DNA from 3 places in the Streptomyces sp. NPDC006602 genome. Region 1 is predicted to be linked to each of the others. Evidence: predicted binding sites of a transcription regulator. Region 1 holds the regulator's gene; each other region holds the start of a gene.
The links. The regulator HrcA, encoded in region 1, represses chaperone genes, less so after heat shock. The targets are predictions, from matches to a motif close to TTNGCACTCNGNNNNNCNGAGTGCNAA.

Region 1 (9,915 bases):
CGCCGTCATCGCGATCCGCCCCGCGACAACGCTGTCCAGGCGGCGCCGATTTCGGCCGCCAGCACCTCCACCAGCTGCCCTGCGGGCAGTTCGCGGGCCATCCGGTGCCCCTGCCCCGCCCACAGCGCCATGCCCTGCGCGTCGCCCGCCTTGGCGGCCGCCTTGCGCAGCGGCGCGGTCAGGTGATGGATCTCCGGGTAGGCGGCGGGCGCGTACGGGCCGTGCTCGCGCAGGAAGCGGTTGACCAGTCCGCGGGCCGGGCGGCCGGAGAAGGCGCGGGTCAACTCGGTACGCACGAAAAGGGGGTTGGTCAGCGCCTGCTTGTGCACCGCGCTCGCGCCGGACTCCGGGGTGGCGAGAAACGCCGTGCCGAGTTGGGCGGCGCTCGCGCCCGCGGCGAGCACCGCGGCGATCTGGCTGCCGCGCATGATGCCGCCGGCGGCGACGATCGGGATGGTGACGGTCTCGCGGACCTGTGCGATCAGGGAGAGGAGGCCCATGCCCGAGCCGTCGGTCTCCGGGATGTCGCGGTGGGTGCCCTGGTGGCCGCCCGCCTCCACGCCCTGCGCGATCACCGCGTCGGCACCCGCCCGCTCCACGGCGAGGGCCTCCTCGGCGGTGGTCGCGGTGACCAGGGTGAAGGTGCCGGCCCGGCGCAGCGAGTCCAGGACGTCCCGGCTCGGCACCCCGAAGTGGAACGAGACCACCGGCACCGGGTTGTCGAGCAGCACCGCGAGCTTGGCCTCGTAGCCGTCGTCACGGCCGCTTTCCGGGTCGCCGAGCTCGGTCTCGTACCAGGCGGCCTCGCCGGACAGCTGGTGGGCGTACACGTCGACGGCGGCCGGGTCCGCGTACTCCGGCTGCGGCATGAAGAGGTTCGCGCCGAAGGGGCGGGCCGTGAGGCTCCGCAGCTGCTTGATCTCCTGATACAGGCCGTCGGCCGTCTTGTACCCGGCGGCAAGGAACCCCAGCCCGCCGGCCTCGGACACGGCCGCGGCGAGCGTCGGCACGGAGACGCCGCCCGCCATGGGGGCCTGCACGATCGGATGAGGGAAGAGATCGGTCAGTGCGGAGGACATGACGGCATGTTGTCACGTCCCCCGAACAAGTCCGAATCCAGCACCGTCCAGCCCGTCCGGCATGCATCCAGCCCGTCCGGCGTTTGAGGACGAGGCCCTCCGGGCCGAAGCGGGGGTCTGGGGGCGGCAGCCCCCAGGGACGGGACGGGAAGGGGCGGCGGGGGCGCTGCATCCATCAGCGGCTCCGCCGCGGGGCAGCCCTCCACCGCCACCCCGTCAGCGCCCGTTGAACGCGTCCTTCAACCGCGAGAACAGCCCCTGCTGTCCGGGCTGGAACTGCCCCGTAGGCCGCTCCTCACCCCGCAGCTTCGCCAGCTCACGCAGCAGTCGCTCCTGCTCGGGATCGAGCTTGTTCGGAGTCTGCACCTCGACATGGACGATGAGATCGCCGCGCCCGCCGCCCCGCAGGTGCGTGACACCACGCCCGTGCAGCGGGATCGACTGCCCGGACTGGGTGCCGGGCCGGATGTCGACCTCCTCCAGCCCGTCCAGCGTCTCCAGCGGCACCTTGGTACCGAGGGAGGCCGCGGTCATCGGGAGCGTGACCGTGCAGTGCAGGTCGTCACCCCGGCGCTGGAACTGCGAGTGCGGCAGCTCGTGGATCTCGACGTACAGGTCACCGGCGGGACCACCACCGGGCCCGACCTCACCCTCACCGGCGAGCTGGATGCGGGTGCCGTTGTCGACACCGGCGGGGATCTTGACGGTGAGGGTCCGACGGGACCGTACCCGCCCGTCGCCGGCGCACTCCGGGCACGGCGTCGGGACGACCGTGCCGAAGCCCTGGCACTGCGGGCAGGGGCGCGAGGTCATGACCTGGCCCAGGAAGGACCGCGTCACCTGCGACACCTCGCCGCGACCGCGGCACATGTCACACGTCTGCGCGGAGGTCCCCGGCGCCGCGCCTTCACCACTGCAGGTGGTGCAGACGATCGCGGTGTCGACCTGGATGTCCTTCGTGGTGCCGAAGGCCGCCTCGTCGAGCTCGATCTCCAGCCGGATCATCGCGTCCTGGCCGCGCCGGGTGCGCGAGCGCGGACCCCGCTGGGACGCCGTACCGAAGAAGGCGTCCATGATGTCCGAGAAGTTCCCGAAGCCGCCCGCGCCGAAGCCGCCCGCGCCACCGGCACCGCCGGCCTGCGAGAGCGGGTCACCGCCGAGGTCGTAGACCTGCTTCTTCTGCGGGTCCGAGAGCACCTCGTAGGCGGCGTTGATCTCCTTGAACCGCTCCTGGGTCTTCGGATCCGGGTTGACGTCCGGGTGCAGCTCGCGTGCGAGCCGCCGGAAGGCCTTCTTGATCTCTTCCTGCGACGCGTCGCGGCGCACGCCGAGAACGGCGTAGTAGTCCGTGGCCACTTACGACTCCGCCAGGATCTGTCCGACGTACCGTGCCACTGCGCGTACCGCTCCCATCGTTCCCGGGTAATCCATGCGGGTCGGTCCGACCACGCCGAGCTTGGCGACTGCCTCGTTGCCCGAACCGTAGCCGACCGACACCACCGAAGTGGAGTTGAGTCCCTCGTAGGCGTTCTCGTGACCGATGCGTACGGTCATGCCCGAATCCCCCGCCTCGCCAAGGAGCTTGAGGAGGACGACCTGCTCCTCCAAGGCTTCCAGGACGGGCCGGATGGTGAGGGGAAAGTCATGTCCGAAGCGGGTGAGATTGGCGGTGCCGCCGATCATCAGCCGCTCCTCGTTCTCCTCGACGAGCGTCTCCAGCAGGGTGGAGAGCACCGTCGAGACAGTGCCGCGGTCCTCGGCGTCGAAGCCCTCGGGCAGGTCCTCCAGCAGACGCGGCACGTCGGCGAACCGGCGACCGGCGACCCTGCTGTTGAGCCGCGCCCGCAGATCGGCCAGCGAGGCCTCACCGAACGGCGCCGGGCAGTCGATCATCCGCTGCTCGACCCGTCCCGTGTCCGTGATCAGGACGAGCATCACGCGCGCGGGGGCGAGTGACAGCAGCTCGACGTGCCGCACGGTGGACCGGGTCAGCGAGGGGTACTGCACGACGGCGACCTGCCGCGTGAGCTGGGCAAGCAGCCGAACGGTCCGAGCCACCACGTCGTCCAGATCGACGGCGCCGTCGAGGAAGTTCTGGATCGCGCGCCGCTCGGGCCCGGTCATCGGCTTGACGCCGGCCAGCTTGTCGACGAACAGCCGATAGCCCTTGTCGGTCGGGATCCGCCCCGCGCTGGTGTGCGGCTGGGCGATGAACCCCTCGTCCTCCAGGGCCGCCATGTCGTTGCGCACGGTGGCCGGGGAGACACCGAGGTTGTGCCGTTCGGTGAGCGCCTTGGAGCCGACCGGCTCCTCGGTGCCGACGTAGTCCTGGACGATGGCGCGCAGCACCTGGAGCCTGCGTTCACTCAGCATCGCGCACACCTCCAAGAAGTCGACCCCTCGGCGCCCTGACTGGCACTCGTCACATCCGAGTGCCAAAGCACCCCGGCCAGTGTACGGCCGTGGGGTACGCCCGGGGCAAGGCCGGAGCTGCGAGGTCGTGCCCGAGGAGGCTTCCCCGTTAGCGTCGCGGTATGACGGTGACTTGGGAAGAGCTGGGGTGGGAGCGGCTGGCCACCGGCGTCGGCCGGTGCCGGCTTCCGGCGTGGGACTGCACGGCGGGGCTGGTCGTCGGGGCGGGCGCGGCCCTGCTGATCGACGCCGGGTCGAGCCTGGCGGAGGGGGCGCGGTTGCGGGCGCGGGCGGAGGAGCTCGCCGGTCACCGTGTGACCCATCTCGCGCTGACGCATCCGCACTTCGACCATGTCTTCGGGGCGGCGGCGTTCGCGGGGGCGGAGGTGTTCGGCGCGGTCGGCATCGACACGGTGATCACCGCCCGGCACGGCCGCGAGGAGCTGCGCGCGGACGCGGTGCGCGAGGGGCTCGACGCGCGCCTGGCCGACGAGGCGGTCGACGCCCTCGCGCTGCCCCGCCATCACGTCTGCGGCGAGTGGACCCTCGACCTGGGCGGCGGCCGCCAGGTCCTGCTGGCGAACGTGGGCCCGGCCCACACCGCCCACGATCTCGCCGTGCTGGTCCCCGGCTCGCCGGAGGTCGTCTTCTGCGGCGACCTGGTCGAGGAGTCCGGCGAACCCCAGGCGGGCCCCGACGCCGTACCGTCGCACTGGCCGGCCGCCCTGGACCGCCTGCTGGACCTGGGCGGCGAGGACGCGCTGTACGTGCCCGGTCACGGAGCGGTGGTAGACGCGGCGTTCGTACGGGGGCAGCGAGACGCCCTGGCGGACCGCTTCGGCGTGTCGCTGTAACCGCCGCCGAGCTCCTCCTATCGTCATCCGAATGCGCCAGTACTCTCCGGACCTGACCCCGCCGTGGAAGAAGCCCAAGCCCGCCCCTGAGGTCCCGGCCGAGCCCGGCCTGGTGGTCGAGGAGCCGGGGACGGGCTTCTGCGGTGCGGTGATCCGCTGCGAGGCGGGCACGGTCACCCTGGAGGACCGCTTCGGCAAACACCGCGTGTTCCCCCTGGAGCCGCGCGGCTTCCTGCTCGAGGGCCGGGTGGTGACCCTCGTACGCCCCACCGGCCGGGCTCCGGTACGCCCCACCCGTACGGCCTCCGGGTCGGTCGCCGTCCCCGGTGCACGCGCGCGCGTGGCCCGCGCCGGGCGCATCTACGTGGAGGGCCGGCACGACGCCGAACTGGTCGAGAAGGTGTGGGGCGACGACCTGCGCATCGAGGGCGTGGTCGTGGAGTACCTGGAGGGCGTCGACGACCTCCCGTCCATCGTCGCGGACTTCGCACCGGGCCCCGATGCCCGCCTGGGCATCCTGGTGGACCACCTGGTCCCCGGGACCAAGGAGTTCCGTATCGCCGAGTCGGTCACCAGCGAACACGCGCTGGTCGTCGGCCACCCGTACATCGACATCTGGGAGGCCGTGAAGCCGTCGGCCGTCGGCATCGACGCCTGGCCCCGCGTCCCGCACGGCCAGGACTGGAAGACGGGCGTCTGCCGGGCCCTCGGCTGGCCGGACAACACGGGCGCGGTCTGGCAGGCGATCCTGAAGCGCGTGGGCTCCTACCGGGACCTTGAGCCGGAGCTGCTGGGACGAGTGGAGGAACTGATCGATTTCGTCACAGCACCGGAGTGAGCTGCCCACCAGGTTCCTCGCCCCCGCCGCCCCTTCCCGTTCCCGACCTTGGGGGCTCCGCCCTCAAACCCCCGCTCCTCAAACGCCGGAGGGGCTGATTTCAGCCCGTCTGGGGGTCCCCCCTCTGGGGGAGTTTGAGGACGAGCGCGAAGCGCGACAGGGGGGTCTGGGGGCGCAGCCCCCAGGGACGGGACGGGAAGGGGCGGCGGGGGCGGAAACCCCCTCAGTCGACCAGGTCCCGAACCACCGCATCCGCCAGCAACCGCCCCCGCAGGGTCAACACCGCACGCCCCTCCTCGTACGGCGCCCGCTGGAGAAGCCCGTCGGACAGGGCGCGGTGAGACGCCTTGAGGCCGGCCTCTCGCAACAGATCCAGCGGCACCCCCTCCCGCAGCCGCAGCTCCAGCAGGATCCGCTCCACCCGCCGGTCCTCCTCCGACAGGAGTTCCCGCCCCGCCCCCGGCGACCGCCCCGCCGCCAGCGCCCCCGCATACGCCCCCGGATGCTTCACGTTCCACCAGCGCACCCCGCCCACATGGCTGTGCGCCCCCGGCCCCGCGCCCCACCAGTCGGCACCGCGCCAGTAGAGCTCGTTGTGGAGGCAGCGGCCGGCGTCCGAAGTCGCCCAGTTCGAGACCTCGTACCAGTCGAACCCGGCCGCCGAGAGCATCTCCTCGGCGATCAGATACCGGTCCGCGTGCACGTCGTCGTCCGTCATCGGGACCTCGCCGCGCCGGATCCGACGGGCCAGTTGCGTGCCTTCCTCGACGATCAGCGCGTACGCCGACACATGGTCCGGACCGGCGCCCAGCGCCGCCTCCAGCGAGGCCCGCCAGTCGTCGTCCGACTCCCCCGGCGTGCCGTAGATCAGGTCCAGGTTGACGTGCGAGAACCCCGCCGCCCGCGCCTCCGCGACGCATGCCTCGGGGCGCCCCGGCGTGTGCGTGCGGTCCAGTACGCGCAGTACGTGCTGCTTCGCGCTCTGCATGCCGAAGGAGATCCGGTTGAAGCCGCCCTGGCGCAGAGCGGCCAGATACGCCGGATCGACCGACTCCGGGTTCGCCTCCGTAGTGACCTCCGCGTCGGCGGCGAGGCCGAACTCGTCGCGGATCGCCCCCAGCATCCGTACGAGATCCCCCGCGGCCAGCAGCGTGGGCGTACCGCCGCCGACGAAGACCGTGCGGACCTCTCGCGGGTCGTCGCCGAGGACCTTGCGGGCCAGGCGGATCTCGTCGATCACGGTGTCCGCGTAGTTGTCGCGGGAGGCGAGGACGCCGCCGGTGCCGCGCAGCTCGGTGGCCGTGTAGGTGTTGAAGTCGCAGTAGCCGCAGCGGGTCGCGCAGTAGGGGACGTGCAGATAGAACCCGAGGGGGCGGTCGGCCGCCCCGGCGAGCGCGGGCGCGGGCAGTGCGCCGTCGTCGGGGACGGGCTCGCCGTCGGGGAGTGCGGAAGGCATGCCCCCATTGTCCCGTACCGACGCCGTTACTCGGCCTGCAGCACCAGCAGGGCCAGGTCGTCCTCCGGCGGCCGCGCCCCGAACTCGTGCACGAGCCGCTTGATGCGCTCCGCGATCAGTTCGGCGTCCAGTCCCGCGCAGCCCGCCAGCGCCTGAGCCAGCCCGTCCTCGTCGTCGAACTGGCGGGAGCCGCTGCGCCGCTCGGTCACCCCGTCGGTCACGCACAGCAGGCTGTCGCCGGTCCGCAGCTCGAAGGTCTCACTGGTGTACGTGGCGTCCTCGACGACCCCGAGGAGGGTCTGCGGATGCGCGGCCGTACGGACCTCGCCGCCCGCCCCGAGCAGCAGCGGCAGCGGGTGTCCGGCTGAGGCGAGGGTGCAGCGCACCCCGCCGTCGAAGGGGGCCAGTTCGCCGTAGAGGAGGGAGAGGAAGCGGGTCTGCGGGCCGTCTCCGGGGGCCATCGGCCGGCCGCCCGCGGAGGCCAGTGCGCGGGCCGCCGCGTCCGCGGCCTCCGTCGCGTCATCCAGGAGCAGCTGGTTGAGGCGGTCCAGGACGTCGGCGACGCGGTAGCCCTCGCGGGCCAGCAGCCGCAGCCAGGGCCGGGCGAGGCCGATGACGACGGCCGCCTCGGGGCCCTTGCCCTGGACGTCACCGACGGCGAAGCACCAGCGGCCGTCGCCGGCCGGGAAGAGGTCGTAGAAGTCGCCACTGGGCCCGCCCTTGTCGCACGGCTCGTACACCAGGGCGCTGCGCACCCCCGGTATCTCGGCGACCGCGCCGGGCAGCAGTCCGCGCTGCAGTACGGCGCTGATGGTGGCCTGCCGGGCGTACTGGCGGGCCGCGCCGATGGCGAGCGCCACCCGGCGGCCGAGGTCCTCGACGAGGCCGGTGATCTCGTCGGGGAAGCTGAGCACCCCGGACCGGCCGATGACCAGGGTGCCGAGCGGGCGGCCGCCGGCCGTCAGCCGGTAGGCGAGCGCGGCGCCGTGCGTGCCGTGCGGGCCCAGCGCGTCGCCGGGCCAGGGGAAGGGGGCGGGCCCGGGCCGGTCGGCCGGGCGCGGTGGCTCCTTCTCCAGGGCCTGGCGCAGGTCCTCGATCCGGTTCTCGCTGCTGTGCCACACCCGGGCGAGGCGCGGGCCGGTCCCGCCGGTGCCGTCGGCCGCCCAGCCGCCCCGGCCCGTCAGCTCGTCCTCCCGCCATACGGCACACCAGTCGGCCAGCCGCGGCACGATGAGCTGTCCGGCGAGCGCGGCCACCAGGTTCTCGTCGAGCTGCCCGGCGAGCAGGTCGGAGGCCTCGGCGAGGAAGGAGAGGGCGCCGCGATGGAGCCATTCCCGGTCCTGCTCGACGCGCCGCGGCTCCGGGGCGAGTATCTCGGCCACCCGCAGCTCGCGCTCCCCGGCGTACGCCTGCCGCGCGTCGGCGGCCGACTCCCCCTGCGCGGGCAGCCGCGCCCACACCGTCTTGGCGCCCGTGCGGTAGGTGATGCCCCAGGACTCGGAGAGCGCGGCGACCAGCCGCAGGCCGCGCCCGTACTCCGTCGGCTCGTACGACGGTTCGGCGGCGTCGCGCGGAGCACGGGAGGGATGGTGGTCCAGAACCTCGACGACCAGGGCGCCGGTCTCCGGCTCCAGCCGGCAGATCAGCTCGACGTCGGTGCCGGCGTGCACGACGGCGTTGGTGACCAGCTCACTGACCAGGACGACCGCGTCGTCGGCCAGCCGGTCGGTGAGGTTCTCGGTGCCGGGGAGAGCGCGCTCGGCCCAGTCGGCGAGAGTGGCGCGTAACAGCGCGCGGGCGGCGCCCGGCGCGAGGGAATTGCCGGGCAGGGCGGCGTGCGCCTGCGCGCGGGGGGGCGCGTCGGCGGGTGGAAGTGCCTCGGCGCCCGGGGGCGCGTCGGCGGGTGGAAGCGCCTCGGCGACGCGTGCGGGCGCCTCCTCGTGCGCAGGCGCATCAGAGGCACGGGAAACGGTCTCCCGTTGCGTCGGAATGGCCCCCATGTACAGCTCCCCGAGCGGTTCGGACGAATACGCCTCAGTCGATGCCGACAGAGTGACAGACTGGCCACGCCCATAAGCGCCGAGTTACCGAAGTGGGCCGCCATGAGTGAGAACAGTGCTACGCCTGTGCTCGAAGAAGGGCACAAAGATGGCCTGATTCGAGCATCGGATCTACGTCCTCTGCTCGCCGCGATGACCGCGGCCCGGGACGGGGACTTCTCGAAGGTGCCGGAATCAGGCCACGGCCTGGTGGCCGAACTGACCGCCGTCTTCAACCAGATCATGGACCGCAGCACGCACTTCAATTCCGAAGCCCAGCGTGTGAAGCGGGAGTTGGTGCGGTACGGCCGGCTCGACGAGCGCCTCTCGGCCAGCCCGGGACAGGGCGCCTGGACCTCCCGGGTCAACGACGTGAACCAACTCCTCGACGCGCTGGTCGCGCCGGCCGCCAACGCGACGCGCGTACTGGACGCGGTGGCCGGCGGCGATCTGACCCAGCGGGTCGATCTGCACGACGGCAGCAGGCAGTTGCGCGGTGATCTACGGCGGCTCGGCCGGGCCGTGAACAGGATGGTCGACCAACTCTCCTTGTTCACCGGCGAGGTGACCCGGGTCGCCCGTGAGGTCGGTACCGAGGGGCGGCTCGGCGGGCGGGCCAAGGTGACCGGTCTGTCCGGGAGTTGGCGGGACGTGACCGAGGCGGTCAACACCATGGCGTCCCGGCTGACCGCCCAGGTGCGTGACATCGCCCTGGTGACGACGGCGGTGGCCCGCGGCGACCTGACCCGCACCGTCACGGTCGAGGCGACCGGCGAGCTGCTCGAACTGAAGCTGACCGTGAACACGATGGTGGACCAGCTGTCCGCCTTCGCCGACGAGGTCACGCGCGTGGCCCGCGAGGTCGGCACCGAGGGGCAGTTGGGCGGGCGCGCCCAGGTGCGAGGGGTCAGCGGGGTCTGGAAGGACCTCACCGACAACGTCAACTTCATGGCCTCGAACCTGACCTCGCAGGTCCGCAACATCGCCCAGGTCACCACCGCCGTCGCCAACGGCGACCTGAGCCAGAAGATCACCGTCGACGCCCAGGGAGAGATCCTGGAGCTGAAGTCCACCATCAACACGATGGTCGACCAGCTCTCCGCCTTCGCCGACGAAGTGACCCGCGTCGCCCGCGAGGTCGGCACCGAAGGCAACCTCGGCGGTCGGGCCCAGGTGCGGGGCGTCTCCGGCGTCTGGAAGGACCTCACCGACAACGTCAACTTCATGGCGGACAACC
Region 2 (9,915 bases), on a different contig from region 1:
CCCGACCGGGAACGGCAGCTGTTCGAGCAGTGAGCGGCGGGCCGCGTACTCGCCGCCGAGCGGCTGTACGAAACCGGCCAGCTGTGGCCAGTGCATGTTGAGCAGCGGGCGGGCCATCAGTTCGGTGACCCGGCCGCCCTGACCGGCCGCGCCGCCCAGGGGACGGTCGTACATCCCCTTGACGAGCTGGACCCCGGGCTCGGTGAGCAGCGGGCCCACGATGCCGGAGACGAAGTCGGAGGAGAACTCCTTCAGGTCGGCGTCGATGAAGCAGACGATGTCGCCGCTGGTGGCCAGGAGCGAGCGCCAGAGCACCTCGCCCTTGCCGGGGGCGATCGGGATGCGGGGGAGGATGTCGTCGCGGTGGACGACCCGGGCCCCAGCGGCGGCTGCCACTTCGGACGTACGGTCGGTCGATCCCGAGTCGACGACGACGATCTCGTCGACGAGCGGGACCTGTTGCATGAGGTCATGACGGATCACGGCGACGATGTCACCGACCGTCTCCTCCTCGTTGAGCGCGGGCAGCACGACACTGACCGACTGTCGCGTGGCGCGTTTCGCAGCCAGGATCTTGTGGAGCGGGCGATCGGTCTTCGACCAGGAGCGAGTGCTCAGCCAACGCTCGACCTCATTCAGCACGGTGCGCGGCTCCTCTGCGTTCTCTCGGCGAGCGTCTGATCCATGCTCTCTTGTGGAACATGTGATCCATCTCGCGGTTCGGACGGCTATCTCAACTGTCCTGGCCTTCGGTTACAGTCTTGAACAACGCTGATGACCATCGCATGTCGGGGTCGGCGTTCCGTTTCAACGATCAACAACTTCATACCGCTCATCCAGAGGGGCAGAGGGATACGGCCCGATGAAGCCCCGGCAACCCTCCAGCCGGTCTCGTAGCGATCACTGACGATCGTCTTCGCGAGGCTCCCCGGCTCGGGAAGGTGCCAAATCCGTCTCACGGCGAGATGCGTCGTGAGGAAGATGAGGAGAAAGGGCCTCGCCTCACATGGCTGCGCAGACTGTTGCAAGCACCACGGACAACACCGCGAACGTCCCCGCGGATTCCCCCGTCGATCTCGGCCCCGCCGCCGCGCTGAGCTGCCGCGAGTGCGGCCACCGCGTGCCCCTCGGCCCGGTCTTCGCGTGCGAGGAGTGTTTCGGCCCGCTCGAGATCGCGTACGACTTCTCCGGCTACGACACGGAGGAGCTCCGCAAGCAGATCGAGGCGGGCCCCGCGAACATCTGGCGCTACGCGCCGCTGCTGCCCGTCCCGGCCGACGTGGCGGACAAGCCCAACATCAACCCCGGCTGGACCAAGCTCGTCAAGGCCGACAACCTCGCCCGCGAGCTGGGTGTCGAGGCCGGCAAGCTCTTCGTCAAGGACGACTCCGGCAACCCGACGCACTCCTTCAAGGACCGCGTCGTCGCCCAGGCCATCGAGGCCGCCCGCGCGTTCGACTTCACCACCCTCTCCTGCTCCTCCACGGGCAACCTGGCCGGTGCCGTCGGCGCCGCCGCCGCCCGCGCGGGCTTTCGCTCCTGCGTGTTCATCCCGCACGACCTGGAGCAGGGCAAGGTCGTCATGGCCGCCATCTACGGCGGCGAGCTCGTCGGCATCGAGGGCAACTACGACGACGTGAACCGCTTCTGCTCCGAGCTGATCGGCGACCCGGCCGGCGAGGGCTGGGGCTTCGTCAACGTCAACCTGCGGCCGTACTACGCCGAGGGCTCCAAGACCCTGGCGTACGAGATCTGCGAGCAGCTCGGCTGGCAGCTCCCGGACCAGCTGGTGGTGCCGATCGCCTCCGGCTCACAGCTCACGAAGATCGACAAGGGTCTGAAGGAGCTGATCGATCTCGGGCTCGTCGAGGACAAGCCGTACAAGATCTTCGGCGCCCAGGCCGAGGGCTGCTCGCCGGTGTCCGTCGCCTACAAGGCCGGGCACGACGTCGTCCGCCCGCAGAAGCCGAACACCATCGCCAAGTCGCTGGCCATCGGCAACCCGGCGGACGGTCCTTACGTCCTCGACATCGCGCGGCGTACGGGTGGTGCGGTGGAGGACGTCAACGACGAGCAGATCGTGGACGCGATCAAGCTCCTCGCGCGCACGGAGGGCATCTTCGCGGAGACCGCGGGTGGCGTGACCGTCGGAGTCACCCGCAAGCTGATCGAGAACGGCCTCCTCGATCCGACGAAGACCACGGTCGTGCTGAACACCGGTGACGGTCTCAAGACCTTGGACGCGGTGGCGGGTACGGGGCTGACTGCGACCATTCGTCCGAACCTGGAGTCGTTCCGCGAGGCTGGTCTCGCCTAGTCCGTCTTCAAGCTGCAGGCCGGTGGGGGCTGGCCGCGCAGTTCCCCGCGCCCCTAGGCCCGTATCCCTGACCGGAGGTTTCAACCGTGAGCGTTACCGTCCGCATCCCCACCATCCTGCGCACCTACACCGGTGGCAAGGCCGAGGTCGTCGCCGAGGGGGCCACCCTCGCCGAGGTCATCACCGACCTGGAGAAGAACCACACGGGTATCGCCGCCCGGGTGCTCGACGACCAGGGCAAGCTGCGCCGGTTCGTCAACGTGTACGTCAACGACGACGACGTCCGCTTCGAGCAGGGTCTGGAGACCGCGACCCCGGACGGTGCCGGTGTCTCCATCATTCCGGCCGTGGCCGGCGGCTGATCATTACCGTCGGTAACGCTGATTACCGAGAGTTCATTGAATTGCCCCCTCCGTGAGAGAAGCGGAGGGGGCAATTCAATGTGGTTGAGCGCGGTACAGTTGGGGAACGCGATGCCGACCTGCGGGTCGGAAGCCCTTGATTACCACCTTGCACCCGATAAGAAGTAGCCAAAGTGTGTGCTTCTTTCGCGGCTTTTGTGCATTTTGTGGAGCCCGACTTGCCCTGAATTCGGGCGAATTCTCGCCACATTCCGGACCGTGCGCGTCCGGAATTCTCGTCCGATTGACCTGTTGCAGACGGCAGTTGGGCAGATACATTCGGCCGCGGTCGACGCGTTCCGGCGCACGCCCCCAACCATGTGGGGGGTGAGGTCTGACCCGGATCCGCGAAGTGTGGATCTGTGCAAGGGCCAGTAATAGGGGAGTTAGGCATGGCTCAGGGCACCGTCAAGTGGTTCAACGCGGAGAAGGGGTACGGCTTCATCGCGGTCGACGGTGGTGCGGATGTTTTCGTCCACTACAGCGCGATTCAGATGGACGGCTACCGCACCCTGGAGGAAGGTCAGCGAGTTGATTTCGAGATCTCGCAGGGCCAGAAGGGGCCGCAGGCGGACATGGTCCGACTGGCGACCGGCTGAAGCACGCGCCGACTGACAGCGACGTTCTTCTGTTCTTCGGAGGGCTCGTATCCCATGGGGAGTCATGGGTTACGAGCCCTTCGGCATGCCCGGCGCATGTCGGGCGCGAGGCCCGCGCAGGCCCCGCGCAGACCCCGCGCGGCGGTGCCGACCACTGAGAGGAGCTTGCACTCGGCAGGGGCGAGTGCTAATCATTGGCGTTAGCACTCTGAAGGTGAGAGTGACAACGAGGACCGGGTCGGTGAGGCCCGCAGGCCATGTGGGGCAAGGAACCACGAGGCAGGCAGGCCGTCCGTCGCGGGCGCCAGCGCGGTCCGGAGAAATCCACCCCCTGTCCGGGAGGACCACTTCACATGGCCAAGATCATCGCGTTCGACGAGGAGGCACGGCGCGGTCTCGAGCGCGGGATGAACCAGCTCGCCGACGCCGTCAAGGTCACCCTTGGCCCCAAGGGCCGCAACGTCGTCCTCGAGAAGAAGTGGGGCGCGCCCACGATCACCAACGATGGTGTTTCCATCGCCAAGGAGATCGAGCTCGAGGACCCGTACGAGAAGATCGGCGCCGAGCTGGTCAAGGAAGTCGCCAAGAAGACGGACGACGTCGCCGGTGACGGAACGACCACGGCGACCGTGCTCGCCCAGGCGCTCGTGCGTGAGGGTCTGCGCAACGTAGCCGCCGGCGCCAACCCGATGGCCCTCAAGCGCGGTATCGAGAAGGCCGTCGAGGCCGTCTCCGGTGCCCTGCTCGAGCAGGCCAAGGATGTCGAGACCAAGGAGCAGATCGCCTCCACGGCCTCCATCTCCGCCGCCGACACCCAGATCGGCGAGCTCATCGCCGAGGCGATGGACAAGGTCGGCAAGGAAGGCGTCATCACCGTCGAGGAGTCCCAGACCTTCGGGCTGGAGCTTGAGCTCACCGAGGGTATGCGCTTCGACAAGGGCTACATCTCGGCGTACTTCGCCACCGACATGGAGCGTATGGAGGCGTCGCTCGACGACCCGTACATCCTGATCGCCAACTCCAAGATCGGCTCCGTCAAGGACCTGCTCCCGCTCCTGGAGAAGGTCATGCAGTCGGGCAAGCCGCTGCTGATCATCGCCGAGGACGTCGAGGGCGAGGCCCTGTCGACCCTGGTCGTCAACAAGATCCGTGGCACCTTCAAGTCCGTCGCCGTCAAGGCCCCGGGCTTCGGTGACCGCCGCAAGGCGATGCTGAACGACATCGCCATCCTCACCGGCGGCGAGGTCATCTCCGAGGAGGTCGGCCTCAAGCTGGAGAACACCACGATCGACCTCCTGGGCCGTGCCCGCAAGGTCGTCATCACCAAGGACGAGACCACCATCGTCGACGGTGCCGGCTCCTCCGAGCAGGTTCAGGGCCGGGTCAACCAGATCCGCGCCGAGATCGAGAACAGCGACTCCGACTACGACCGCGAGAAGCTCCAGGAGCGCCTGGCGAAGCTCGCGGGCGGCGTGGCCGTCATCAAGGCCGGTGCCGCCACCGAGGTCGAGCTCAAGGAGCGCAAGCACCGCATCGAGGACGCCGTTCGCAACGCGAAGGCGGCCGTCGAGGAGGGCATCGTCGCGGGTGGTGGCGTGGCCCTCATCCAGGCCTCCTCGGTCTTCGAGAAGCTGGACCTCGAGGGTGACGAGGCGACCGGCGCCAACGCCGTGCGGCTCGCCCTGGAGGCCCCGCTCAAGCAGATCGCCGTCAACGGTGGTCTCGAGGGTGGCGTCATCGTCGAGAAGGTGCGCAACCTGCCCGTCGGCCACGGCCTGAACGCCGCGACCGGTGAGTACGTCGACATGATCGCCGAGGGCATCATCGACCCGGCGAAGGTGACGCGCTCTGCCCTGCAGAACGCCGCCTCCATCGCCGCGCTGTTCCTCACCACCGAGGCCGTCATCGCCGACAAGCCGGAGAAGGCGGGCGCTGCCCCGGCCGGCGGCGGCATGCCGGGCGGTGACATGGACTTCTGATCCTTTCGAGGATCGCGAGTTCGTCGCCGTACGACAGTTCATCGCTGTACGACACCGAGGGCGGCACTCCCTGGAGACAGGGGGTGCCGCCCTCGGGCGTGTGCGGGATCACAGGGGCGCCGACCGGGACGCCGGAATGCCCGGACCGGTGGTGTGGTTGTGCGAGCGGGCGGTCGATGCGCATGCACATACCGTCCGGAATGTCCTTCTGATCGACGACTGCTCGAAGTCCGTCCGACCCTCCGAGGAGCCCTCACTGTGACCGCCACCACCTCCGAGTCCACCTCCCGCGCGGCCCGCGTCCTCTCCCGGCCGACCGCGATCAACAGCCTCACCGTCCCGAACCGCATCGTGATGGCGCCCATGACCCGCCACTTCTCCCCGGGCGGCATCCCCGGCGCGGACGTGGCGTCGTACTACGCGCGCCGTGCCGCCGCGGGCGTCGGCCTGATCGTCACCGAGGGCACCTACGTCGGCCACGAGTCGGCAGGGCAGAGCGACAGCATCCCCCGCTTCCACGGCGAGGAGCAGCTCGCGGGCTGGGCGAAGGTCGCAGCGGACGTGCACGCGGCGGGCGGCACCATCGTGCCGCAGCTGTGGCACATCGGCATGGTGCGGGAGCAGGGCCAGCCGCCCTACGCCGACGCCCCCGCCGTCGGCCCCTCCGGCCTGCGCATCGGCGCCGAGGAGCCCACCGGCAAGGCGATGACCCGGCGCGACCTGGACGACGTCATCGGCGCGTTCGCCGAGGCCGCCGCGGCCGCCGAGCGCATCGGCTTCGACGGCGTGGAGATCCACGGCGCCCACGGCTACCTCGTCGACCAGTTCCTGTGGGCCGGCACCAACCGCCGTACCGACGCCTACGGCGGCGACCCGGTGGCCCGCGCCAGGTTCGCCGAGGAGATCGTGGCGGCGGTCCGCGAGACCGTCTCGCCCGACTTCCCGGTCATCTTCCGCTACTCCCAGTGGAAGCAGGAGGCCTACCGCGCCCGTCTGGCCGAAACCCCCGAGGAGCTGGAGTCGATCCTGGCCCCGCTCGCCGCGGCCGGTGTCGACGCCTTCCACGCCTCCACCCGCCGCTACTGGCTCCCCGAGTTCGACGGCTCGGACCTCAACCTGGCCGGCTGGACCAAGAAGCTCACCGGCAAGCCCGTCATCACCGTCGGCTCGGTCGGCCTCGACGGCGACTTCATCAAGGGTTTCATGGGCGAGGGCGCCCCGGTCAAGGGCATCGACGACCTCCTCGACCGCCTGGAGGCCGAGGAGTTCGACTTCATCGCCGTGGGCCGTGCGCTGCTCCAGGACCCGGAGTGGGCGGCGAAGGTCCTCACCGACCGCCTGGACGAGCTGAAGCCGTACGACGCGGCGGCGCTGGCGACCCTGTCCTGAGTGCCAGTTCCCCTCTAGTGTCCGAGAGATGCGGATACTTCATCTCTCGGACACCCATCTGGAACGCACCGACGCCCCCAACAAGCAGGGCGTCAACGCCACCGAGTCCCTGCGCCTGATGCTCACCGAACTCCGGCACCAGCGGGGCGTCGACGCGGTCGTCGTCACCGGGGACCTCGCCAATGACGGGTCGGTGGAGGCGTATACGGCCCTGAAGGAGCTGGTGGGGGAGTTCGCGCGGAGTCTCGGTGCGCCGGTGTTCTACACGACCGGCAACCATGACGAGCGGGTGGCCTTCGGCAAGGTGCTGGGCAGTGGGCACCCGGAGCCGGAATCGGTCCTGGAGACCGAGGCGTCGGAGCGGTCGGCCGTGAGCACGGTCGCCGACGGCTGGCGGGTCGTCACGCTGGACTCGCTGGTGCCGGGTCGCGGTCATGGCCGGCTGAGCCGCGCCCAACTGGACTGGCTTCGGGAGGTGCTGCGGGAGCCCGCGGCCCAGGGCACGATCCTCGCCTTCCACCACCCGCCCATCACGCTGGACGTGGACACGCAGCGTGTCTTCGGCCTGCGCAATCCGGAGGACCTGGCGGCGGTGATCCGGGGCACCGACGTCCGGGTCGTCCTCACCGGCCACTTCCACCTCCAGCTCTTCGGCTTCCTGGCGTCCGTGCCGGTCTGGGTCACCCCCGGCGTGGTCAACCGCATCGACCTGACGGCGGCACCCGGGACGGAACGGGCGGTGCGCGGGGCGTCGGCCTCCCTGGTGGAGCTGGGCGGACCGACCGGCCCGCTGTTCCACACCTTCCACGCGCGGGACCCGCGGGCGCACGAGACGGTGTGGGAGCTGGGGGAGGAACAGGTGCGAACGCTTGTCGAGATTCATGGCCCAGAGCAATGATTCAGCAGACCAACGACCAGCGAGGAGAGCGCCCACGATGACGACAGCCGAGCCCCGAGGTCCCCTGACCGACTCCGCCCCGCCCGTGGTCCGTACCCAAGCCGGTGCGGTGCGCGGGCGCCGGGAGGACGGGCTGACTGTCTTCCGGGGGATCCCCTTCGGCGCTCCGCCGGTGGGGGAGGCGAGGTTCCAGGCGCCGCGCCCGGTCCCGGCGTGGGACGGCATACGCGACGCGTACGCCTTCGGCCCGCCGCCCCCGCAGGAGGCGGCGTTCCTGGGCCGCGGCGGCGCACTGGACGTACCGCTGGGCGACGACTGGCTGACGGTCAACGTCTGGACGCCCGACCCGGACCCGGCCGCCCACCGCCCGGTCATGGTGTGGATCTACGGCGGCGCCTACAAGCTCGGCCACGCCGGCAGCCCCGGCTACGACGCCCGGCACATCGCGCACGACGGTGACGTCGTGGTCGTCTCCCTCAACTACCGCGTCGGCATCGAGGGCTTCGCCCACCTCGACGGAGCACCCGCCAACCGCGGTCTGCTCGACCAGGTCGCCGCGCTGCGGTGGGTACGGGACAACATCACGGCGTTCGGCGGTGACCCCGCCCAGGTGACCGTCTTCGGCGAGTCGGCCGGCGCCGGATCGGTGGCGGCCCTGCTGGCCATGCCGAGCGCGTCCGGCCTGTTCCGGCGGGCCATCGCGCAGAGCGTGCCGGGCACCTACTTCTCCGACGCGCTGGCCCGTGACATCGCGACGGCCATCGCGGCGGAGGCGGGGCTGCGCCCGACAGCGACCGATCTGTCGACGGTCGACCCGCGCACGCTGCCGTCCGCAGGGGAGGCGCTGGGCCAGAAGATGCTCCAGTACCTGGACAGGTGGGGCCAGGCGGCCCCGACCCAGACCCCCTTCTCCCCGGTCGTCGACGGCGAGGTCCTGCCGGTCACGCCCTGGCAGGCGCTGGCGGCCGGGGCGGGCCGGGACGTGGACCTGGTCGTCGGCCACAACCGGGACGAGTTCCGACTGTTCCTGGCGATGGGCGGACAGCTGGGGACGATCACGGAGGAGCAGGCGCGGGGGGCGTTGCGCATGTTCGCGCCGACGGGTGCGGGGGACGAGGGGTACCGTGCCGCGTTCCCCGACGCCTCGCCGGGCGAGCTGTTCGAACGCGTCCAGACCGACTGGCTGTTCAACATGCCCAGCCACCACCTGGCCGAGGCGCAGCTCGCGGGCGGCGGCCGCGCCCACCTCTACGAACTGACCTGGCCGGCGCCGGGCGGCGGAGGCGCCTTCGGCGCCTGCCACGCGCTGGACATCCCGCTGCTCTTCGGCACGTTCGCCGCCGACATCGGCATCATGCTGTTCCCCGGCGGAGAGGTCCCGCCCCAGGCGCGGGCGTTGTCGTCCCGCTTCCGCGAATCCTGGACGGCGTTCGCGAGGACGGGCGACCCGGGCTGGCCCGCTTACGACACGCAGCGGCGGCTGGTGCAGGTGCTGGACGCGGAGCCGCAGGTCAGGGCCTATCCGGAGGAGGCGTCGAGGCGGATGTGGGAGGGGTACGAATTCGCGCCGATGCCGCTGCTGGGCTGACACCGGAGCCGGGGCCTCCTACAGGTTCCCGAGCGGCTCGATGTCGACGCGGACCGGGGTGCCCCAGACGCGCAACACCTCGTAGTCGGTGAACTCGTGCACGAGCCGGTACGCCATGGCGGCCCGGGGCCCGCGCCGCTGGGCGGCGAGATAGAGCTCGGCCTCGTGCCGGTCCCGGCGCGGGGTCCCGCACAGCTGCCACGCCTGTCCGTTCCACAGCTCCGGCAGCCACCGCTGCTGGGGCTGCGGCCGGTCCTCGCGGACGCCGTAGCGGGAGGGGGTGGGGTCGGTGGGGTGCGGTTGCGCGGAGGGCCCGTTGTACTCGGAGCGGCGGGCCGCGCGGCGCCGGGTCTCGCAGAGCAGGCACAGGTCGTGGGCGTTCTCGTCGACGGGTCCATTGGGGTGCTCGGGACACCGCGTGGAGGGCGCGGCCCCGGCGACGCTGTCCTGCAGCAGATCCAGGGCACGCTTGAGATCGGTCTTGACCTCGTGCAGCCGCGCGTCGGGGGTGTCGCCGGTGAGGGCCTCGCCGTGCTCCCCGAGAAGACGGAGGGCGCGGCCCAGGGCGGTGAGCTGGGCGTGGTTCATGGGTATCAGTCTGCGTAGTCTTTGAGCTTTTCGGTATCGAGGGTGATGTTCACCGGTGAGGGGAGTTCGACGGTGGCGCCCCAGGGATAGGACGGGGACTGTTGGTACCGGCCGTCTTTCGGCTCGTTGTAGACGGTGATGGTGGTGTTGTCGCGG
Region 3 (9,915 bases), on a different contig from region 1:
GTAGCGCGGCAGAGCGAGGAGGACCGCCACGCAGACCTCCTGGGCGAGGTCCTCGACGAAGTGCCGTGCGTCCCCCGGGAGACGGGACAGACGGGTGCGGCAGTAGCGCAGCGCCAGGGGGTGGACATGGGCAAGCAGGTCGTGTGTGGCCTGCTCGTCCCCGTCGACGGCGCGATGCACGAGCCCGCCGATCGCCCCTGGGGCAGTGCCCGCCTCGTCGTCGCGCATCGGTCCATGGTGCCTTGGCGGCTTCCGATGCGTGGCATCGCCCTGGTCGTTGTGCACCGAAGCGTTATGAGCAGGTGCGCCGGAACTCATCCCTTGCGCCCTCCCCTCCCGCTCGATCGACTCGTCCCCGAGGAACTCCACACCCTCAAGGATGCGGCATCCGCGGCGAAACGAGCAGCGGGCACCCGACGGGCCCCGCCGCCGAGCGGCTCCGGGGAGGTCCAGGTACGTTCCCGCGCCCGCCGCGCCGGCGGCTCGTGTCGCGGCCGACGCGTGTTCTCGGCGTGCCGGCCGAAGGTCCTCGCAGCAGCGCTACCAGGGCCTTCGGCCGGTGCTGCGAGAGTTCGTGCCGGGCAATGTCGGGGCGTGCCTGAACTTCCTCGGGGTCGTTCGGCCCCGCCCACCATGAGGCAGGCGGGGATTTCGTCACCCCCGCTACAACCCACGCGTGGGACCTAGCGCACCAGGCCCCAGCGGAAACCGAGCGCCACGGCGTGCGCGCGGTCCGAGGCGCCGAGCTTCTTGAAAAGCCGTCGGGCGTGGGTCTTGACGGTGTCCTCCGAGAGGAACAGTTCGCGGCCGATCTCGGCGTTCGAGCGGCCATGGCTCATGCCTTCGAGGACCTGGATCTCGCGCGCGGTGAGCGTCGGCGCGGCGCCCATCTCGGCGGAGCGCAGCCGGCGCGGGGCCAGCCGCCAGGTCGGATCGGCGAGAGCCTGCGTGACGGTGGCACGCAACTCGGCGCGCGAGGCGTCCTTGTGCAGGTAGCCGCGGGCACCGGCGGCGACCGCGAGCGCCACGCCGTCGAGATCCTCGGCGACGGTGAGCATGATGATGCGCGCACCGGGGTCCGCGGACAGCAGCCGCCGGACGGTCTCGACGCCGCCCAGACCGGGCATGCGTACGTCCATCAGAATCAGGTCCGAGCGGTCGGCACCCCAGCGGCGGAGGACTTCCTCGCCGTTGGCCGCCGTCGTCACGCGCTCGACGCCGGGCACGGTCGCGACCGCGCGGCGGAGCGCCTCTCGGGCAAGCGGGGAGTCGTCGCAGACGAGGACGGATGTCATGGCCGCCCTCCGCAGCTGATGCACGTCACCTTGAGCCTCCAGGCTGGTACGAAATCGTCACCTGTGCGGTCGACCGTCTCGGACGCCTGCCCGAGCACTTGTTGTTCCAACCGCCTCCGCACTCTCAACGACGGTCACTCGAAAGAGTTACGGGGCCGTGTGCCATCTTCGGCACTCTACGTGAGGGCTCGGACACGGTGCAGACATGCGCGGTGGACCCACAACGTTTCATCACAACCCCATGCCCCATTCAGACCCTTTTCTTCCCATTTCTCAGTGTCTGAGGCTAGATTCGCAATGAGTCATATTTTCATCTCCTTAGATCGTAGATGTACGGTCGTGGACACCGTATCCGCCCAGAACGGCGACAAGGGGTCACGCAATGGCAGATTTCTCCCGCCTTCCCGGACCGAACGCGGACCTGTGGGACTGGCAGCTTCTGGCCGCCTGTCGCGGGGTGGACAGCTCGCTCTTCTTCCACCCGGAGGGCGAGCGGGGCGCGGCCCGGAGTGCTCGCGAGAACTCGGCCAAGGAGGTCTGCATGAGGTGCCCGGTGCGCGCGCAGTGCGCGGCACACGCGCTGGCGGTGAGAGAGCCGTACGGCGTCTGGGGCGGGCTGACCGAGGACGAGCGCGAGGAGCTCATGGGGCGGGCGCGCCACCGGCTGGTGTCGACGTCGGCCGGGGGCGACCCTTCGAGCAGCTGAAGCAACCGACCAACTGAAGGAACGTTTCTGCTACATGGGCACGCGCACGCGTGCCCCTAGTTTTTGCGCCGAGGTATCCCCAGGAGCAGGCGTCAACGCTTCGCTGCGCGCGCCAACTGCTCCAGCGTCGCCGCCACCGCCGGCACCTGGGACAGGTCGGGCAGCGTCAGCGCGACGATCTCCCGCCGGACCGCCGGTTCCAGCGTCACCGTGCGCGCACCCCGTGGCCGTACGGACTCGACCGCGAGCTGGGGCAGGACGGCGACGCCGAGACCGGCGCCCACCAGGCCCACCACGGCCGGATAGTCATCCGTCGCGAAGTCGATGCGCGGGGTGAAGCCGGCGCTCTCGCACACCTCGACGAGCTGGCCTCGGCAGCGCGGGCAGCCCGCGATCCAGGGTTCCCGGGCGAGTTCGCCGATGGCGACGGCCTCCGCGCTCGCGAGCCGGTGCCGTTCCGGTACGAGGGCGACGAGCCGGTCGGTCAGCAGCGGCCGTACGACGAGGTCGTCCCACTCCTCGGCGCCCGCCGCCCCCTCGTACCGGAAGGCGAGTGCCACGTCGCAGTCGCCCTCGCGCAACAGGCCGACGGACTGTGGTGGTTCGGCCTCCTCCAGGGAGACGCGGGTGCCCGGGTGTTCGGCGCGCAGGGCCGCGAGGGCCGTCGGTACGAGGGTGGAGCTGCCGCTGGGGAAGGAGACGAGCCGGACGCGGCCCGCGCGCAGGCCCGCGATGGCGGCGACTTCCTCCTCGGCCGCGGTGAGCCCGGCGAGGATCCCCGCGGCGTGCCGCACCAGCGCCTCGCCGGCCTGGGTCAGCCGCATCTCGCGCCCGCTGCGGATCAGCAGCGGGGTCCCGACGGAAGCCTCCAGGGCCTTCATCTGCTGGCTCACGGCGGGCTGGGTGCAGCCCAGTTCGCGCCCCGCCGCCGAGAAGGAGCCGGTGACGGCGACGGCACGCAGGACGCGGAGATGACGGGCCTCGATCACACAACGAGCATAAGCGGAGCTTGGGGCTCTGGCAGAAAACTCCGTCGACACTTTGGGGCGCGGTCACCTACCGTGCGCTCATGAAGCTTCTCTCGGTGAATCTCGGCCGCGCGAAGGCCGTGCCGTACACGGACCAGCCCGAAGGACTGACCGGCATCGACAAAAAGCCGACCAGTGAGCCGGTGAAGGTGACCGCGCCCGGGCCCAAGGGGGTCGGGGCGAGCGGGCTCGCCGGGGACACGGTGTGCGACACACGGCATCACGGCGGCGACGACCAGGCCGTGTACGCGGTGGCCCGCGAGGACCTGGACGACTGGGAACGCGAGCTGGGGCGCACGCTGGCGAACGGCGCCTTCGGGGAGAACCTCACGACGCAGGGCATCGACGTCTCGGGCGCGCTGATCGGCGAGCGCTGGCGCATCGGGTCCGAGGTGGTCCTGGAAGTCAGCAGCGGGCGGATCCCCTGCCTGACCTTCCAGGGCCATATGGGTGAGAAGCGGTGGGTGAAGCGCTTCACGCAGAAAGGGGCGTCGGGTGCGTACCTGCGGGTGATCGAGCCGGGCGAGATCCGTGCCGGGGACCCCGTCGAGGTCGTCCACCGGCCCGGCCACGACGTGACCGTGGCCCTGGTGTTCCGGGCGATCACCACCGAGCGGCACCTGCAGCCGCGGCTGCTGGCGGCGGGCGAGGCGCTGCACTCGGAGGTGCGGGAGTGGGCACGCACTTACGTTGAGAAGCACGCCGAGCACGCCGAGCGCGGAGCCTGACGAACGCTCACCGGACTGCCGTCCGTCAGGCCTTCACGCACCCGGAGGCCCTGTGCGGAGAGCGGACGCGCGCAGTCCGGGTCATTAACCTTGCGCCATGACAACGGCTCTCATCACGGGTTCCACCGCGGGCATCGGCGCCGCCTTCGCACGACGGCTGGCGGCGGACGGGCACAACCTCGTCCTGGTCGCCCGCGACACCAAGCGGCTGCGGGAACAGGCGACCGAACTGCACGACCGGCACGGCATCGAGGCGAAGGTCCTCACCGCCGACCTCGCCACCGACGACGGAATCGAGGCGGTCGCCGCCCGGCTGGCCGACCGCAAGAACCCCGTCGACCTGCTGATCAACAACGCGGGCTTCGGCAACAAGGGCCGCTATCTCGACGTATCCATGGCCGACGAGCTGATGATGCTCAAGGTGCACTGCGAGGCGGTGCTGCGACTGACGTCGGCGGCGACCGAGGCGATGCGCGAACGTGGCCGCGGCGGCGTCGTCAACGTAGCGTCGGTGGCCGCCTTCGTGCCGCGCGGGACGTACGGCGCGTCCAAGGCGTGGGTCGTGCAGTTCACGCAGGGGGCGGCGCGGGATCTCGCGGGCAGCGGGGTTCGGTTGATGGCGCTGTGTCCCGGCTTCGTGCGCACCGAGTTCCACCAGCGGGCCGGGATGGGGACGGACAACATCCCCGGCTGGATGTGGCTGGACGCGGACAAGCTGGTGGCGGCGGCGCTGGGGGATCTGGCGCGGGGGAAGACGGTGTCGATTCCGGATCCGCGGTACAAGGCGTTGATGGGAATGGTGAAGGTGGTGCCTCGGGGGTTGCTCGGAGGGCTCAGCTCCAGGACGGGGCGGAAGTACGGGCCGCAGTAGCGCCGGGAGGGCGCCGAGCGCACGAGCGTACGAGGCGTCATGATGCCGAACGGCCGGGAGGCGCCGAGGCGTCCCGGTGGGAGAATGGTGCTGTTCAGCCGGACCTCAGGGGGGTCTGGAGGTGGTGTCATGACCTTTGTGCAGCTCATCGACTGCAGGACCAGTCGGTTCGACGAGATGAACCGGCTGATGGACATGTGGGTCGAGCAGACCCGGGGGAAGCGGACCGCGACGCATGCGGTGGTCGGGAAGGACCTGTCGGACGCGTCGCACTTCGTGGAGATCGTGGAGTTTCCGTCGTACGAAGAAGCGATGCGGAACTCCAATCTGCCCGAGACCGAGCGGATCTACCGCGAGCTGGTCGCCCTGTGCGACGGGATGCCGACGTTCACCGATCTGGACGTGGTGCGGGACGAGCAGCTCAACCTCGGGGTGGCACGGGAGTTCTTCGGGGAGGCCGGGCAGGACGGGACGGCGGCCCTGTTCGAGCGGTTCGCGGACGACTACGTGGACCATGACCCCGCCAATCCGCGGGACCTCGACCTGCAGGGGGCGCGGGAGGAGTACGAGGGGTGGCGGCAGGCCTTCGCCTTCTCCTTCCGGGTGGACGACCAGCTCGCGGAGGCGGACCGGGTGTGCACGCGGTGGACCTGGAGCGGGCGACAGACGGGGGAGTTCCTGGGGATACCGGCCACCGGGCAGGAGGTCACCATGACCGGGATGACCTGGCACCGGTTCCGGGAGGGGAAGATCTGCGAGGGGTGGTGGCAGTACGACCGGGCGGGGCTGCTGGCGCAGCTGGGAGCGGTCGCTCAGACCCCGTGACCGCGAATTTGGACCCCGGACCCGTGAACGCTGACCCGTGACCCGCGAACGCTGACCCCGAGGACCGCGAAGTCCGCCAGAGTGTCCCGCGAACTCCGGCGGGACCCGCGAACTCCGGCCCAGTGACCCGCGAAGGGGAAAGCCCCCGCTCCCAGAGGAGGGAGCGGGGGCTTCTTCGCGCGTGCGTGCCTCAGTGGGCGCGTGCGTGCCTCAGTGGGAGTGGCCGTGGCCGTGCCCACCGGCAGCCGGCTCCTCCTCTTCCTTCTTCTCGACGACCAGGGTCTCGGTCGTGAGGAGGAGGGAGGCGATGGAGGCGGCGTTCTCCAGGGCGGAGCGGGTGACCTTGACCGGGTCGATGACACCGGCCTTGACCAGGTCGCCGTACTCGCCGGTGGCGGCGTTGAAGCCCTGGCCCTTGTCGAGCTCGGCGACCTTGGAGGTGATGACGTAGCCCTCCAGGCCGGCGTTCTCGGCGATCCAGCGCAGCGGCTCGACGACCGCGCGGCGGACGACGGCGACACCGGTGGCCTCGTCGCCGGTCTTGCCGAGGTTGCCCTCGAGGACCTTGGCGGCGTGGACGAGCGCGGAGCCACCACCGGAGACGATGCCCTCCTCGACCGCGGCGCGGGTCGCGGAGATGGCGTCCTCCAGGCGGTGCTTCTTCTCCTTCAGCTCCACCTCGGTGGCGGCGCCGACCTTGATCACGCACACGCCGCCGGCCAGCTTCGCGAGGCGCTCCTGGAGCTTCTCGCGGTCCCAGTCGGAGTCGGTGTTCTCGATCTCGGCCTTGATCTGGGCGACGCGGCCCGTGACGTCCGCCGAGTTGCCGGCGCCGTCCACGACGGTCGTGTCGTCCTTGGTGACCGTGACGCGACGGGCGGAGCCCAGCACGTCCAGGCCGACCTGGTCGAGCTTGAGGCCGACCTCTTCGGAGATGACCGTGGCGCCGGTGAGGACCGCCAGGTCCTGCAGCATCGCCTTGCGGCGGTCGCCGAAGCCGGGGGCCTTGACCGCGACCGCGTTGAAGGTGCCGCGGATCTTGTTCACGACCAGGGTCGACAGGGCCTCGCCCTCGACGTCCTCGGCGATGATCAGCAGCGGCTTGGAGGCACCCGCCTGGATGACCTTCTCGAGCAGCGGCAGCAGGTCCTGGATCGAGGAGATCTTGCCCTGGTTGATGAGGATGTACGGGTCCTCGAGGACAGCCTCCATGCGCTCCTGGTCCGTCACGAAGTACGGCGACAGGTAGCCCTTGTCGAAGGCCATGCCCTCGGTGAAGTCCAGCTCGAGCCCGAAGGTGTTGGACTCCTCGACGGTGATGACACCGTCCTTGCCGACCTTGTCCATCGCCTCGGCGATGAGCTCGCCGACCTGGCTGTCCTGGGCGGACAGACCGGCGACGGCGGCGATGTCGGACTTCTCGTCGATGGGGCGGGCGGTCGCGAGGAGCTCCTCGGAGATCGCCTTGACCGCGGCGTCGATGCCCTTCTTCAGGGCGGCCGGGGAGGCACCCGCGGCAACGTTCCGCAGGCCCTCGCGGACGAGCGCCTGGGCCAGCACGGTGGCGGTGGTCGTACCGTCACCCGCTACGTCGTTGGTCTTGGTCGCCACCTCCTTCACCAGCTGGACGCCGAGGTTCTCGTACGGGTCGTCGACCTCGACCTCGCGGGCGATGGTGACGCCGTCGTTGGTGATGGTGGGGGCGCCGAACTTCTTGTCGATGACGACGTTGCGGCCCTTGGGGCCGATCGTCACCTTGACCGTGTCAGCGAGCTTGTTGACGCCGCGCTCGAGGGCGCGACGGGCGTCCTCGTCGAACTTCAGGATCTTCGCCATGGGAGCGTGAGCCCTCTCGGAAATCTAGGTGAAATTAGCCGCGCCCCCGGCGCCCGGCTCATGAAGTGATCGCGGGGGGCCAGGGGCGCAGCTCAAAGCAGTGTGCTTCGCGGTGAGGCGAAGCGAGGTGAATTACTTCTCGATGATCGCGAGCACGTCGCGAGCCGAGAGGACGAGGTATTCCTCGCCGTTGTACTTCACTTCGGTGCCGCCGTACTTGCTGTACAGCACGATGTCGCCGGTCTTGACGTCGAGCGGAAGACGCTCGCCGTTCTCGAAGCGGCCCGGGCCCACGGCCAGGACGACGCCCTCCTGGGGCTTCTCCTTGGCAGTGTCCGGGATGACCAGGCCAGAGGCCGTGGTCTGCTCGGCGTCGAGCGGCTGGACCACAATGCGGTCCTCGAGCGGCTTGATGGCAACCTTGGAGCTGGTGGTCGTCACGATCCGACCTCCCCCTTCGGAGATCTCACGGGGTTAACTGTCTGAGGTGGCGACCAGGTCGATCCGTCGTCGCGGGTGCCGGACCTGCCCGTCGCTAGTTGGCACTCTCCAGGGGGGAGTGCCAGACCCGAGACTATGACTGTGGTTAGCACTCGGTCAAGCGGAGTGCCAATGCGGTGCGGCGCGGCGGCGAGGTTTTCGGTTGGCGTTCCCTGCGCCGGCCCCCTGCGCCGGTGCGGGACTCGTCCTGGGGGCTGCCGCCCCCGGACCCCGCTTCGGCCCTGAAGGGGCCTCGTCCTCGAACGCCGGACGGGCCGGGATCGCTACAGGTAGTCCTCCAACCGCCCCACCGTCAGCCCCTGCTCCTGGATCTCCCGCAGCAGCCGTACCGTCCGCTCCGTCAGCGTCTCGCCGGTCGGCCGGCCCGAGGGCACCGAGACGATGTCGCCCGGGCGCAGGCGCCTCTCGCCCTCGGTGAAGGCGAGCTCGCCGTTCTCCACCGAGACCCGCCACAGGACGACCGCCGAGAGGCCGCAGTCGGCGGCGGCGCGGAGGGTGGTGGTGTCGTACGTGCCGTAGGGCGGGCGGAAGAGGCGGGGGCGGATGCCGAAGCGGGAGTGGAGTTTGTCCTGCTGGCCGCAGATCTCGGTACGCTGGCCGGCGTACGGCAGTCCCCGCAGTGCCGGATGGTCGAGAGTGTGGTTCTGGATGCTCGCGCCGACCGACCGCAGGCGCGCGAAGTGGCCGTACCCCGGCCCCACGACACTGTCCGTGAGGAACATGCTGACCGGAAGCCGCAGTTCACGGACCATGTCGACGAACCGCGGGTCCTTCTCGGCGCCGTCGTCGTAGGTGAGGAAGACGACGCGGTCGCTGGTTGGGACGTGGTCGAGGACGGGCGTAAGACCCCGGCCCGGCGGGCGTGGGGCGGGAGGTCTGGCGGATGGCTTCGGGGCCGGGGCCGGCGGGGCCGTCAGCCCCCAGCGGCGGTACGGCCGCTCACCCGCGCCCTCCGGACCGTAGGAGCCCGCGCCCTCCGGACCGGACGACCCTGCGCCCTCCCGTCCGTGCGAGCCCGCACCGCTCGGACCGTACGAGCCCCCACCGCTCGGTCCGTGCGAGGCCGCCCGATCGGCGGCCTCGGCCGCCTTCTTGCCCGGCCGTTCGACGGGGTCGGCGGACCGGGCGCAGCCGGTGAGGAGGGCGGCCGCGAGAACGCCGGAGGTCAGGGCCCGCCACTTCACAGGTAGTCCTCCAGGCGGGCGACGGCGTACCCCTCCTTGGTGATCTTGTTCAGGAAGCGGCGGATCATGGGTCGGGACGGCGGTGAAGACCGGCGGGAGGCTGTCGTGGCCGTCCACCTCGAAGCCCTTGCGGGTGGTGATCCTCGGGTTGGCGGCGGGTGGGCGCGGGGGCAGGATCGGGGCCTTCCTCAGGCCCCAGCGTTTCGCCGCCGCCATCCTTGCCCTGTGCGCGGCGCGCAGCTTGGCCGCGCGCCCCTCCTTCGCGCGTTGCCGGCCGGCGGCGGGCCGTACGTCGGAGTCGTCACCGCCCTGCGCACAGCCGGAGACGAGGACGGCCACGGCGGGCACGGCGATGCCGCCCCTCACCGTCACGAATGACCGACTTTTGTCATTTTGTCCTACCGTTCGCATGGTGCCGGATCCTCGCAGGACGCCCCCGCGCCCCCGGGGCGACACCTCCACCGGAGGCACACCATCCATCGACTGGCCCACAATGAGCCGGTGAACGACCTCGCCTCCCTCCTCACCCCCGAGGGCCGCGCCCTCCTCGACGCGGTGCGCGGCACCGCCCCCGCCGACGAACTCGCCGTCGCCACCCGGCTGCGCCGCGAGCACCCCGCCGAACTGGTGTCGGCGGCGCTCGGGCAGGCACGGCTGCGGCAGCGGGCGGCGGCGAAGTTCGGGGAGGAGGACGCCGGGCTGATGTTCTTCACTCCGAACGGCGTTGAGCAGGCGACCCGGTCCAGCGTGGCGACGTACCGGGCCGAGTGCTTCCAGGCGCAGGGGGTGCGGTCCGTCGCCGACCTGTGCTGCGGGATCGGCGGGGACGCCATCGCCTTCGCGCGGGCCGGGATCCGCGTCCTGGCCGTCGACCGGGATCCGCTGACCTGTGCCGTGGCCCGCGCCAACGCCGACGCACTCGGCCTCGCCGGCCTGATCGA

Region 2: groL (chaperonin GroEL) is a predicted target of HrcA. The motif match lies at 3,482-3,508, and genes of this name have one in related genera.
Region 3: groES (co-chaperone GroES) is a predicted target of HrcA. The motif match lies at 7,876-7,902, and genes of this name have one in related genera.

What each region holds. Positions count from the first base shown of each region.
Region 1 covers NZ_JBIAHG010000012.1:71,515-81,429, forward strand. The annotation lists gene ACFYO2_RS27675 (16S rRNA (uracil(1498)-N(3))-methyltransferase) at 1-9, opposite strand, end outside; gene ACFYO2_RS27680 (nitronate monooxygenase) at 6-1,079, opposite strand; partial or broken gene ACFYO2_RS27685 (cobyrinic acid a,c-diamide synthase) at 1,148-1,312, opposite strand; gene dnaJ (molecular chaperone DnaJ) at 1,296-2,435, opposite strand; gene hrcA (heat-inducible transcriptional repressor HrcA) at 2,436-3,452, opposite strand; gene ACFYO2_RS27700 (MBL fold metallo-hydrolase) at 3,614-4,345, shown strand; gene ACFYO2_RS27705 (DUF3097 domain-containing protein) at 4,377-5,183, shown strand; gene hemW (radical SAM family heme chaperone HemW) at 5,407-6,639, opposite strand; gene ACFYO2_RS27715 (SpoIIE family protein phosphatase) at 6,666-8,639, opposite strand; gene ACFYO2_RS27720 (HAMP domain-containing protein) at 8,742-9,915, shown strand, end outside.
Region 2 covers NZ_JBIAHG010000029.1:71,306-81,220, forward strand. The annotation lists gene ACFYO2_RS39765 (glucosyl-3-phosphoglycerate synthase) at 1-642, opposite strand, end outside; SAM riboswitch class I at 830-988, shown strand; gene thrC (threonine synthase) at 1,007-2,317, shown strand; gene ACFYO2_RS39775 (ubiquitin-like small modifier protein 1) at 2,404-2,679, shown strand; gene ACFYO2_RS39780 (cold-shock protein) at 3,111-3,317, shown strand; gene groL (chaperonin GroEL) at 3,671-5,296, shown strand; gene ACFYO2_RS39790 (NADH:flavin oxidoreductase) at 5,555-6,685, shown strand; gene ACFYO2_RS39795 (metallophosphoesterase family protein) at 6,714-7,583, shown strand; gene ACFYO2_RS39800 (carboxylesterase/lipase family protein) at 7,621-9,171, shown strand; gene ACFYO2_RS39805 (hypothetical protein) at 9,190-9,759, opposite strand; gene ACFYO2_RS39810 (Uma2 family endonuclease) at 9,765-9,915, opposite strand, start outside.
Region 3 covers NZ_JBIAHG010000003.1:744,607-754,521, forward strand. The annotation lists gene ACFYO2_RS12125 (sigma-70 family RNA polymerase sigma factor) at 1-228, opposite strand, end outside; gene ACFYO2_RS12130 (response regulator transcription factor) at 684-1,295, opposite strand; gene ACFYO2_RS12135 (WhiB family transcriptional regulator) at 1,678-2,001, shown strand; gene ACFYO2_RS12140 (LysR family transcriptional regulator) at 2,094-2,990, opposite strand; gene ACFYO2_RS12145 (MOSC domain-containing protein) at 3,071-3,757, shown strand; gene ACFYO2_RS12150 (SDR family NAD(P)-dependent oxidoreductase) at 3,855-4,628, shown strand; gene ACFYO2_RS12155 (ester cyclase) at 4,758-5,453, shown strand; gene groL (chaperonin GroEL) at 5,664-7,289, opposite strand; gene groES (co-chaperone GroES) at 7,422-7,730, opposite strand; gene ACFYO2_RS12170 (polysaccharide deacetylase family protein) at 8,054-8,974, opposite strand; gene ACFYO2_RS12175 (methyltransferase domain-containing protein) at 9,476-9,915, shown strand, end outside.